DNA from 2 places in the Pseudonocardia yunnanensis genome. Region 1 is predicted to be linked to the other one. Evidence: riboswitches for the same ligand, from Rfam matches in the RefSeq annotation. Region 1 holds a riboswitch; the other holds the start of a gene.
The links. Region 1 has a riboswitch for fluoride ahead of ABD743_RS07400 (universal stress protein). Riboswitches for the same ligand answer to the same signal wherever they lie in the genome.
Positions count from the first base shown of each region.

Region 2: linked by a shared signal. The riboswitch ahead of ABD743_RS17515 (DUF3040 domain-containing protein) and the one ahead of ABD743_RS07400 (universal stress protein) in region 1 are both predicted to bind fluoride.

Region 1 is NZ_BAAAUS010000006.1:250,319-254,722, reverse strand. It holds gene ABD743_RS07415 (urease subunit gamma) at 1-6, opposite strand, end outside; gene ABD743_RS07410 (hypothetical protein) at 30-794, opposite strand; gene ABD743_RS07405 (adenylosuccinate synthase) at 848-2,128, shown strand; gene ABD743_RS07400 (universal stress protein) at 2,434-2,928, opposite strand; fluoride riboswitch at 3,171-3,233, opposite strand; gene ABD743_RS07395 (MarP family serine protease) at 3,328-4,404, opposite strand, start outside.
Region 2 is NZ_BAAAUS010000017.1:153,699-158,102, reverse strand. It holds gene ABD743_RS17535 (methyltransferase) at 1-380, opposite strand, end outside; gene ABD743_RS17530 (hypothetical protein) at 420-692, shown strand; gene crcB (fluoride efflux transporter CrcB) at 836-1,204, opposite strand; gene ABD743_RS17520 (fluoride efflux transporter FluC) at 1,210-1,722, opposite strand; gene ABD743_RS17515 (DUF3040 domain-containing protein) at 1,729-2,037, opposite strand; fluoride riboswitch at 2,156-2,218, opposite strand; gene ABD743_RS17510 (SDR family NAD(P)-dependent oxidoreductase) at 2,302-3,264, opposite strand; gene ABD743_RS17505 (TetR/AcrR family transcriptional regulator) at 3,410-4,030, shown strand; gene ABD743_RS17500 (NAD(P)/FAD-dependent oxidoreductase) at 4,053-4,404, opposite strand, start outside.

The DNA of each region.
Region 1 (4,404 bases):
GTGCATTCAGCCAGTTTTGACCGAGAATGTTAACGGGATGGATCAACGATGTTTCGTGACTTCCCCGCAGTCACCCGTAAGGGACGCACAAGCAACCAGTCCTGCGTGTGGCGGTACCACGTCCAGCGCGGCACCTGGCGCGGATGGGCCACACCGTCGTTGATGACGGTGGCCGGCTCGCAGCCCACCTGCACCGCCCGGCCCAGTGCCGAGCCCCGGCCGTGTGGAGCCCTCGGTGCCACCGCGCGCTCGCGCCCGTCCGGGGTCCGTCCGGTCCATCCGGCGCGCACGGCGATGCCGGCCGGGCCCGGCGTGACCACCAGCCGCCGTGTCCTGCCGCGGAGCACCAGAACCGAATCGCAGTAGCACTCGCCTGCGAGGTCGTGGATCTCCGCACGCCCGACGAGCACGCCACCGGCGTCGTCGCGGACCAGGGGAACCGGCGACGCCGCACCGGTGAGCGCGAGGCGCAGGGCGTTCTCCCCCGTCGGGAGGCCCCACGCGGCGGTCGCCGCCGACCGGGCGGTGGGCAGGTAGGCCACCTCGACGCCCAGCCGGTCGGTGCGCAGCAGCCGTGTCAGCACGGCCGCGAGGTCGGAGTCGGTGCCCGCCACGACCACTCGTTGCGGCTCGTGTTCGGCGAGCACGGGGTCGACAGCGGTTCTGTCCGGTCTCGTGGGCAGGGCGACTTCGGGCACCCCGGCCACCAGACCACTACTGTTGACCCCGAGCGGACGTGCCTGCCCGTCATCCGAGCAGGTCAGCAGCACCACTGTGGAATCGATCGTGCTCACGGGATCGGTTACCCTCCCCGCCGCGGTGATGGGCATAGGACTGGAGTTTTCACATGCCGGCGATCGTGCTGATCGGCGCCCAGTGGGGCGACGAAGGCAAAGGCAAGGCCACCGACCTCCTCGGGGGGCAGGTGCAATGGGTGGTGCGCTACCAGGGCGGCAACAACGCCGGCCATACAGTAGTGCTGCCCGACGGACAGGACTTCGCCCTGCACCTCATCCCATCCGGGATCCTCACGCCAGGCCTGCGCAACGTCATCGGCAATGGCGTGGTGGTTGACCCTGGGGTGCTGCTCGACGAGCTCTCCGGCCTCGAGGCCCGCGGTGTGGACACCAGCAACCTGCTGATCAGCGCGGATGCGCACCTGATCATGCCGTACCACGTGGCCATCGACAAAGTCACCGAGCGGTTCCTGGGCAAGGCCAAGATCGGCACCACGGGCCGGGGTATCGGTCCCGCCTACCAGGACAAGGTCGCGCGCGTGGGCGTTCGGGTGGCCGACGTCCTCGACGAGAAGATCCTGCACCAGAAGGTGGAGGCGGCCCTGGAGTTCAAGAACCAGGTGCTGGTCAAGGTCTACAACCGCCGCGCGCTCGACGTCGACGAGGTGGTGGACACGGTGCTCGCTCACGGCCGCCGGTTCGCCGACCGGATCGCCGACACCCGCCTGCTGCTCAACCAGGCGCTCGAGGCCGGCGAGACGATCCTGCTGGAGGGTTCGCAGGGCACCCTGCTCGACGTCGACCACGGCACCTACCCCTTCGTCACCAGCTCGAACCCCACTGCGGGTGGCGCGGCGGTGGGCTCGGGCATCGGCCCCAACCGCATCACCCGGGTCATCGGGATCCTCAAGGCCTACACCACGCGTGTCGGCTCCGGTCCGTTCCCCACCGAGTTGCTCGACGCGATGGGTGAGCAGCTGCGCAAGGCGGGCGGCGAGGTCGGTGTCACCACCGGGCGGCCGCGCCGCTGCGGCTGGTTCGACGCCGTGATCGGCCGCTACGCGGCACGGGTCAACGGGATCACCGACTTCTTCCTCACCAAGCTCGACGTGCTCTCCGGGCTGGAGAAGGTGCCGATCTGCGTGGGCTACGAGGTCGACGGGAAGCGGATCGACGAGATGCCGATGACGCAGACCGACGTGCACCATGCCCTGCCCGTCTACGAGGAGCTCCCGGGCTGGTTCGAGGACCTCTCGGGGTGCCGCACGTTCGAGGAGCTCCCGGCGGCGGCGCGCGACTACGTGCACCGCATCGAGGAGCTCACCGGCGCGCCTGTCAGCGCGATCGGCGTGGGCCCCGGCCGCGACCAGACGATCACGCGCGACGTCTGAGCAGACCCTGTTTTAGCTGGTCAGCGGACCACGCTGCCGCACCGTTCGTCGCCACGTCCCGCCGAGCGGGCGGCGGGCGGCGATCGAGCCGTTGGTGCGGGGAGTGGCCGGCGTTACGGGGGCGCGCGTCCGCGGGATTCGTGGACGACCGGCGCCTTCGTCCGGTAGGTCGGGACTGGCGGGCCGTTGGTGCGGGGCGGGCTCGGGGCCTCGGCTCGAGAGAGCGCGCGTCGGACGGCGACCACGTCGCACCCGCCTCCTCTGAGGCCCGAGGCGCGCGGTCAGGAGATGTCGATATTGCTGTTTCAGTTGAGTTGTCCAGGCGGGACGACGAGAACTGGGCGGTGTTGGTGTTCGATCAGGGCGTGTGAGACCGAGGGTTGGATGAGGCGGGAAAGGGCGGCTCGGAGTCCTTCGCCGCGGGTGCCGACGACGATCAGGAGTGCGTTGTGTTCGTCGGCTGCGGCGGCGAGCGCCCTGACCGGGTTGCCTCGGCAGGATTGGTAGGTCCATGGGAGGCCGGTTCGGGTGAGGGCCGCTTCGACCTGGTGACGCTCGTCGACGAGGGTTTGTTCGCCCTGCTCCTCCCAGTCGGCGGAATCGGGGTCGACGGGGTAGTCGTCGAGGACCACGGCGTGGACGACGTGTAGTTGAGCCCCGAGTCGGCGTCCGAGTTCTGCGGCGACGGCGAGGGCGTTGTCGCTCGCGGTGTCGCGGCAGTGTCCGACGATGAGGGTGTTGGCCGGATTCTTGCTCGATGTGGCGAGCACTCTCTCGGGTTGTTCAAGCAAGGCGGTCATGTCCGTCGCTCCTGTTGTCGTGCTCCACCAATTGTGTTGGGTGAGCAACTCGGATCGTTGTCGTGCGGCTCTTCCGTCGGGTGGACGGCAGGCGGGACGGCGGGGTGGCGGTCTTCCGGGCAGCGGTGCGCGCATCCACGCTGTGATCCGGCGACGAAGGGAGACGGCGAGCCCTAGTGCTGCGGGCCGGGCCGGGAAGGTGGGGAACTCTTGCTGTCATGTCCTACCTCCAGAGTCGAACCCTGTTGGTAGGAGCTATCAGCCCGGGTGGGCGGTCAACGGCGAGCCCCATCGCCTGTGACCCACATCATAAACCTTGCCGGGCCTTCGTGTGCACTTCTCGCAGCAATCTCTCCCGCGAGGTGCGACAGCTGGCGAGCGAACGGGCGGCTATGCGGTTCAGGCCGCGCAGTTGCCCGTGTTCACTTCGCTGCGCAGCCCGGATGCGGCCTGCACGACGTGCGACACCTGGTCGACGGTGAGGACGAACCCGGTCTCCTGGTCGTCGAGTGCGGCGCCGAAGACCACACCGATCACGGTGCCGTCGGGTGCCACGAGCGGGCCGCCGGAGTTGCCCGAGCGGACCACGGCCCGCACCGTGTAGACCTCGCGGGTGACCTCGCCGTCGTCGTAGATGTCGGGGCCCTTCAGGTTGATCATCGACCGGATCTTCGCCGGCGTGGCGGTGAACGGCCCGTCCAGCGGGTAGCCGAGCACCACGGCGTCGTCGCCCGGCTTGGCCGGCTGCGGGTCGAACGTCAGCGGCTTCGCGTCCAGGTCGGGCACTCGCAGCACCGCGAGGTCGACACGGGGGTCGTAGGACACCACCTCGGCGCTGAGCTCGACCGTGCGGCCGCGCCTGTTCACCACCTCGACGCCGGTCTCGGACGTACCCGCGACGACGTGGGCGTTCGTGAGCACGAGCTGAGGTCCGATCACGAACCCCGTGCCTTCGAGCTGGCGCGCACACGACGGCGCACGACCCCGGATCTTGAGGACGCTGCCGCTCAGGTCCTCGATCACCGGGCTCTGCGCGAGAGCCGGATCGGGCGGGCCGACCTCCGTGATCGGCGTCTCCGCGAACGGGCTGAGCACGTCGGGGAAGCCGGAGTTGTTGAGCAGTTGCCGCAGCTCCGCGGGCAGCGCCTTGGCTCCGGCCGGCATCACCGAGTCGACGGCGCGGAGCACCTCCGACCCGCGGACGCCCGAGGCGAGGCCGGGGAAGCTGGCCGACGCCAGCGGCAGCGCGACCAGCCAGGCCGCGATCACCACGGTGACGGCCTGCAGCACAGAGCCCAGCGTGGAGTCGACCTGCAGCGAGCGATGGCCGGTGATCCGGTCGCGGATGCGGCGCCCGAAGAAGACGCCGGTGGTCTCGCCGAGGGCCACCAGCAGCACCACCACGACAACACTGACGATGACTCGCGTGGTGGGCGCCTCCACACCCGCGGCCAGCAAGGGCGCCAGCCGGACCCC
Region 2 (4,404 bases), on a different contig from region 1:
CACGTCACCGCGCGGTCCTCGATATCCGTCGCGACCACCCGGGGGATTCCCCGACTCAGCAGAATCGCGGCGAGCACGCCGGTGCCGGTTCCGACGTCGAACGCCGTCCGCGCTGGTGGGAGTGGGATGCGAGCGACAAGATCCAGATAGTCCGTGCGCGTCGGAGCGAAGACCCCGTAATGCGGATGAATGCGGGCGTCGAGAGCAGGGATCACGATGCCTGTGCGGCGCCATTCGTGCGCCCCGAGGACGCCTGCCAGTCCCTGCAGCGACACCACCGCCTCCGACGCCAGGTCGCCGTAGACCTGCTGACATGCCCGGTCGATCGACGGGGCCCGCCGCAGATCGAGCACAAAGCCGGGGTTCAGCTGAACGAGCACCGCTCCCAGCAGCCGGGACCGCTTCGCCCGGTCCTGGCGTTGACGGTGGAACTCTTCGGCCGGGGCCAGCTCGCGTCTTTGCGGGAAGCGATCGATACGGCGTCGCATCGCGGCGAGCAACTGACGGGCGTTGTGGTAATCGCCTCGCCACAGAAGGCCAATTCCGTCCGCCGCCATCCGACAGGCCTTGTCGGCGCTGAGATCGTCGCCGACGACGATCACGCGGCGTGGCGGCCGATGGCCGTCGGCAGTGAGCCAGCGGGCACGCACATTCGTGCCGTGCTCTCGCCAGCTCAGGATCTGATCGCGTGACGACGTATCGAGCATGGGAGGACTCCCGGGAGTCCAAGCGGACCAGCATCGTATCGGGCGGTTCCTGAATTGACGGCGCATCGCCGATCAGAAGACCCGGAAGGGGAATCCCCGTCAACGGAGATTGCGAACGCCGATCTCCCTCACGACACCAGTGCGCGCGCGGCCCACCAGGCCAGCGTCGCCATGCCCAGCCCGGCGACGACGCTGCCTGCCACGTAGGCGACGGCGACCGCCCGGGCGCGGCTCTCCAGCAGGGCGAACGCTTCGTAGCTGAAGGTGCTGTAGGTGGTCAGCGCACCGCAGAAGCCGACCGCGGCTGCTGTCTCGACCGCTGGTGGGAGCGCGCTGCTGGCTCCGACCAGTCCGCCCAGTACGAATGAGCCGATCATGTTGACGGCGAAGGTGCCCCATGGGAACCGTGTCCGGTGCCGGGCCTGCACCGTGCGGTCGATGATGTAGCGCATGGGCGCGCCGACCGCCGCGCCGAGTGCCACCCACAGCACCTCCATCGCTGTCACCTCCCGCTTGTGGGGCGTCGAACGCCGGTGAGGCGGGCGGCCAGGCGGGTGGTGCCTGCGCCGAGTGCGCAGGCGAGCACGGCGAGGATCGGGGTGAGGACGAGGTAGGCCGCGGCCAGGCCGGGTCGGGCGCCGTCGGCCAGTGAGATGGCGTCGACGGTGTAGGTGGAGAAGGTGGTGTAGCCGCCCAGGATCCCGACGCCGAGGAACGGGCGAGCGAGGCGATGCGGCTCGACGAACTCGGTGATGACGACCATGAGCACGCCGATCAGCAGGCAGCCGGAGAGGTTGATCAGCAGGGTCGCCCACGGCCATCCGCTGGGTGCGTGCGGCCACGCCAGCCCGATTCCGTAGCGCGCCTCGGCACCGATCACCCCGCCGACGGCGATCGCACCCAACACGTCCAGCGGATGCCCGGCCAGCTCGCGTCGCTGCGCCGGGACGCCCATATCGACGTCCGGGTCGATGCCGCTCGCAGGCTCAGGGTCGTGGGGAACGTCGGCGCTCATCGCACCTCAATCCCGTAGCCGGCGAGCCATGTACTGGTCGTGGGAGGTGACCCGGAACGCCGCCGCCAGAACGAGGATCAGCGGCGGGAACACGGCGAGCAGCAACGTCGCACCCCTCAGCAGGCTGGTGTCGTCGAGCGCGAGGCCGGAGGCCATGATTGTGATCGACACCGCGAAGTAGGTCCAGGCGATCCGGTCGAGCACCGTGGCGGGCGCAGCAGGTGCCCCGCGGTGCAGTCGCCGGGCCAGCGATGGGTCCTCCTGGGCGAGTTTCCGCGCGATCGCGCGCAGCGCGCGCCGTTCCCGCCGGTTCATCGACGTCGCCGATCATGAGGACTCCACCCGCGCGGATGGAGTTGACGACAGCCGCAACTCATAGCGGCAGTAGAAACGGATAGGGCTGACATCACCACCTCCTACCCACAGAACAGCCCTGTCGGTAGGAGCCATCAGCCCAGCCGGGCGGTTGTAGGCGAGCCCCATCACCTGTGTGCGATCCCAGACTACCCGTTGGCTCGACAGCGCGTAGAGAGCGGCGAGGAGCGGGCCGTCCGTCCCTGTCCGGAATGCGTTCGCCGTTCAGCCGGCAAGCATCTCCCGCGAGACGTCCCAGAGGCGGCCGGCGACGTCGAGGTCGAGTGCGTAGGACGAGACACCGACGGTGTCAGGGTTCTCGGCGGCTCGCGACGGGTCGTAGGGAAGGGCCTCGTTGCAGTCCTCGAAGTACCGTCCCCCGACGCCCTCCACGAGAGGGGAGGCGGCCAGGAGCACGGAGGTGGCCGCGCCCTGTTCGACCGTCCGCCACGGGTAGGTGTCGAGGGTCTCCCGGACCTCGGGGGTTACGTCGGGGCCGTCCACGTGGCGCTGGAGGTTGGTGTGGATGCCTCCGGGGTGCAGCGCGTTCGCGGTGATCCCGTCGCCTGCCCATCGCATCGTCGCCTCGACGGCGAAGAGCACGTCGGCGACCTTCGACTGGCTGTACGCCCCCCAGGGGTCGTAGGCGCGGCGTTCGAAGTTGATGTCGTCGAAGTCGATCGAGCCGTGGACGTGCCCGTTCGAGCTGACCGAGACGACGCGGGCCGCACCCGCGGCGGCAAGAGCGAAGTGCAGCCCGAGGGTCAGGCCGAAGTGCCCGAGGTAGTTCGTGGCGAACTGGTACTCCCATCCCTCGGGCGTCCGCCGCAGCTCCGGCACGGCCATCAGTCCGGCGTTGTTCACCAGGATGTGCAGCGGGCCCTGCCATTCAGCTGCGAACGCGGCCACCGAGGAGGGGCGGGCGAGGTCGAGAGGGGCCACTGCGACGCCGGCGTTGCCGGTACCGGCGACGATCTCGGCGGCTACGCTTTCGCCTGCTTCGATGTTGCGTACGGCGAGAGTCACCTCGGCCCCGGCCGCGGCCAGCACACGGGCGGTCTCTCTGCCGACCCCGGACGCGCCGCCCGTGACCACGGCCCGCTTGCCGGTGAGGTCGACCCCGCGGAGGACGTCCTGTGCGGTGGTTTCGCGGCCGAACGGGGTGGTGATCCGGGTCGTAACAGTCATGATTGTCCTGTTCTGAAGCGCGGCGACGGCCGGCGCGCTAACCTGAAAGTGGAGGACGCTCCGGTCTTCGACTTAACCGGATCATCCTCCGATTGGCAACGAGTGTGTGCGGCCTCACCCCGGCAGGCTGCAGGAGGAGGAGCACGTGGACGACACCGCCGGACGGCCCCTTCGCGCGGACGCCCGACGCAATCGCGACCTGCTGCTCGCGTCCGCGGTGCGCGCGTTCTCCGAGAAGGGCCTCGACGCGTCGCTGGACGCGATCGCCAAGGACGCCGGAGTGGGGATCGGCACGCTCTACCGCCATTTCCCCACGCGGGAAGCGCTCATCGAAGCCGCCTACCGCAACGAGCTGGCTGCCGTCTGCGACGCGGCGTCCGACCTGCTGGAATCGCTCCCGCCGGTGGAGGCCACTCGCGCCTGGATGGACCGCTTCATCGACTACATGACGGCGAAGATCGGCATGGCCGATGCGCTCCGCGCGGTGATCGCCTCGGGCGCCAACCCCTATGCCCATAGCCGCGAGCGTCTGAACGCGGTGATCGAGCAGTTGCTGTCCGCCGCAGCCGCCACCGGTGAGATCCGATCCTACGTGAAGCCGGACGACGTGCTGATCAGCGTCGGGGGCGTTGCCCTCGCCGCCGGTGATCCCGCTCGGCGTGAGCAGGCCGGGCGTCTGCTCGACCTGCTCATGGACGGTTTGCGCTACGGAGCGCCGGCGGCCCGAGCCGTACAGCCGGACCAGACCGCCGGCGCCGCGCGCTGAACATCCCTCGGGGTCCTCGCCATCAGAGTCCGTGGCGGCGAGCCCCGAGAACGCGTTCACTCACCGCGGCCTCCATGAGCGCGGAGAACGGCGCCGCCGTCGTTGCTCGCACACCGCGGTCGTCGACCCCCTCGTGAGCGTGGCCCGACATGGCGAGGCGGACGTCGTCGGCGACGAGGTCGGCGTTGATCGCAACGGCTGCGATGTAGCCGGCCGCGGCGGCGTTGATCACTCCCGCCTGCAGGTCGGTGACGTTGCCGGCCACCCACACCCCGTCCTTTGTCGTGGCACCGGTGCGGTCGGCCGGCACCACGGTGCCCAGGACGTGGTCGCCCAGCTTCTGCTCCACGGTCTGCAGACCGAGGGCGGTGAGC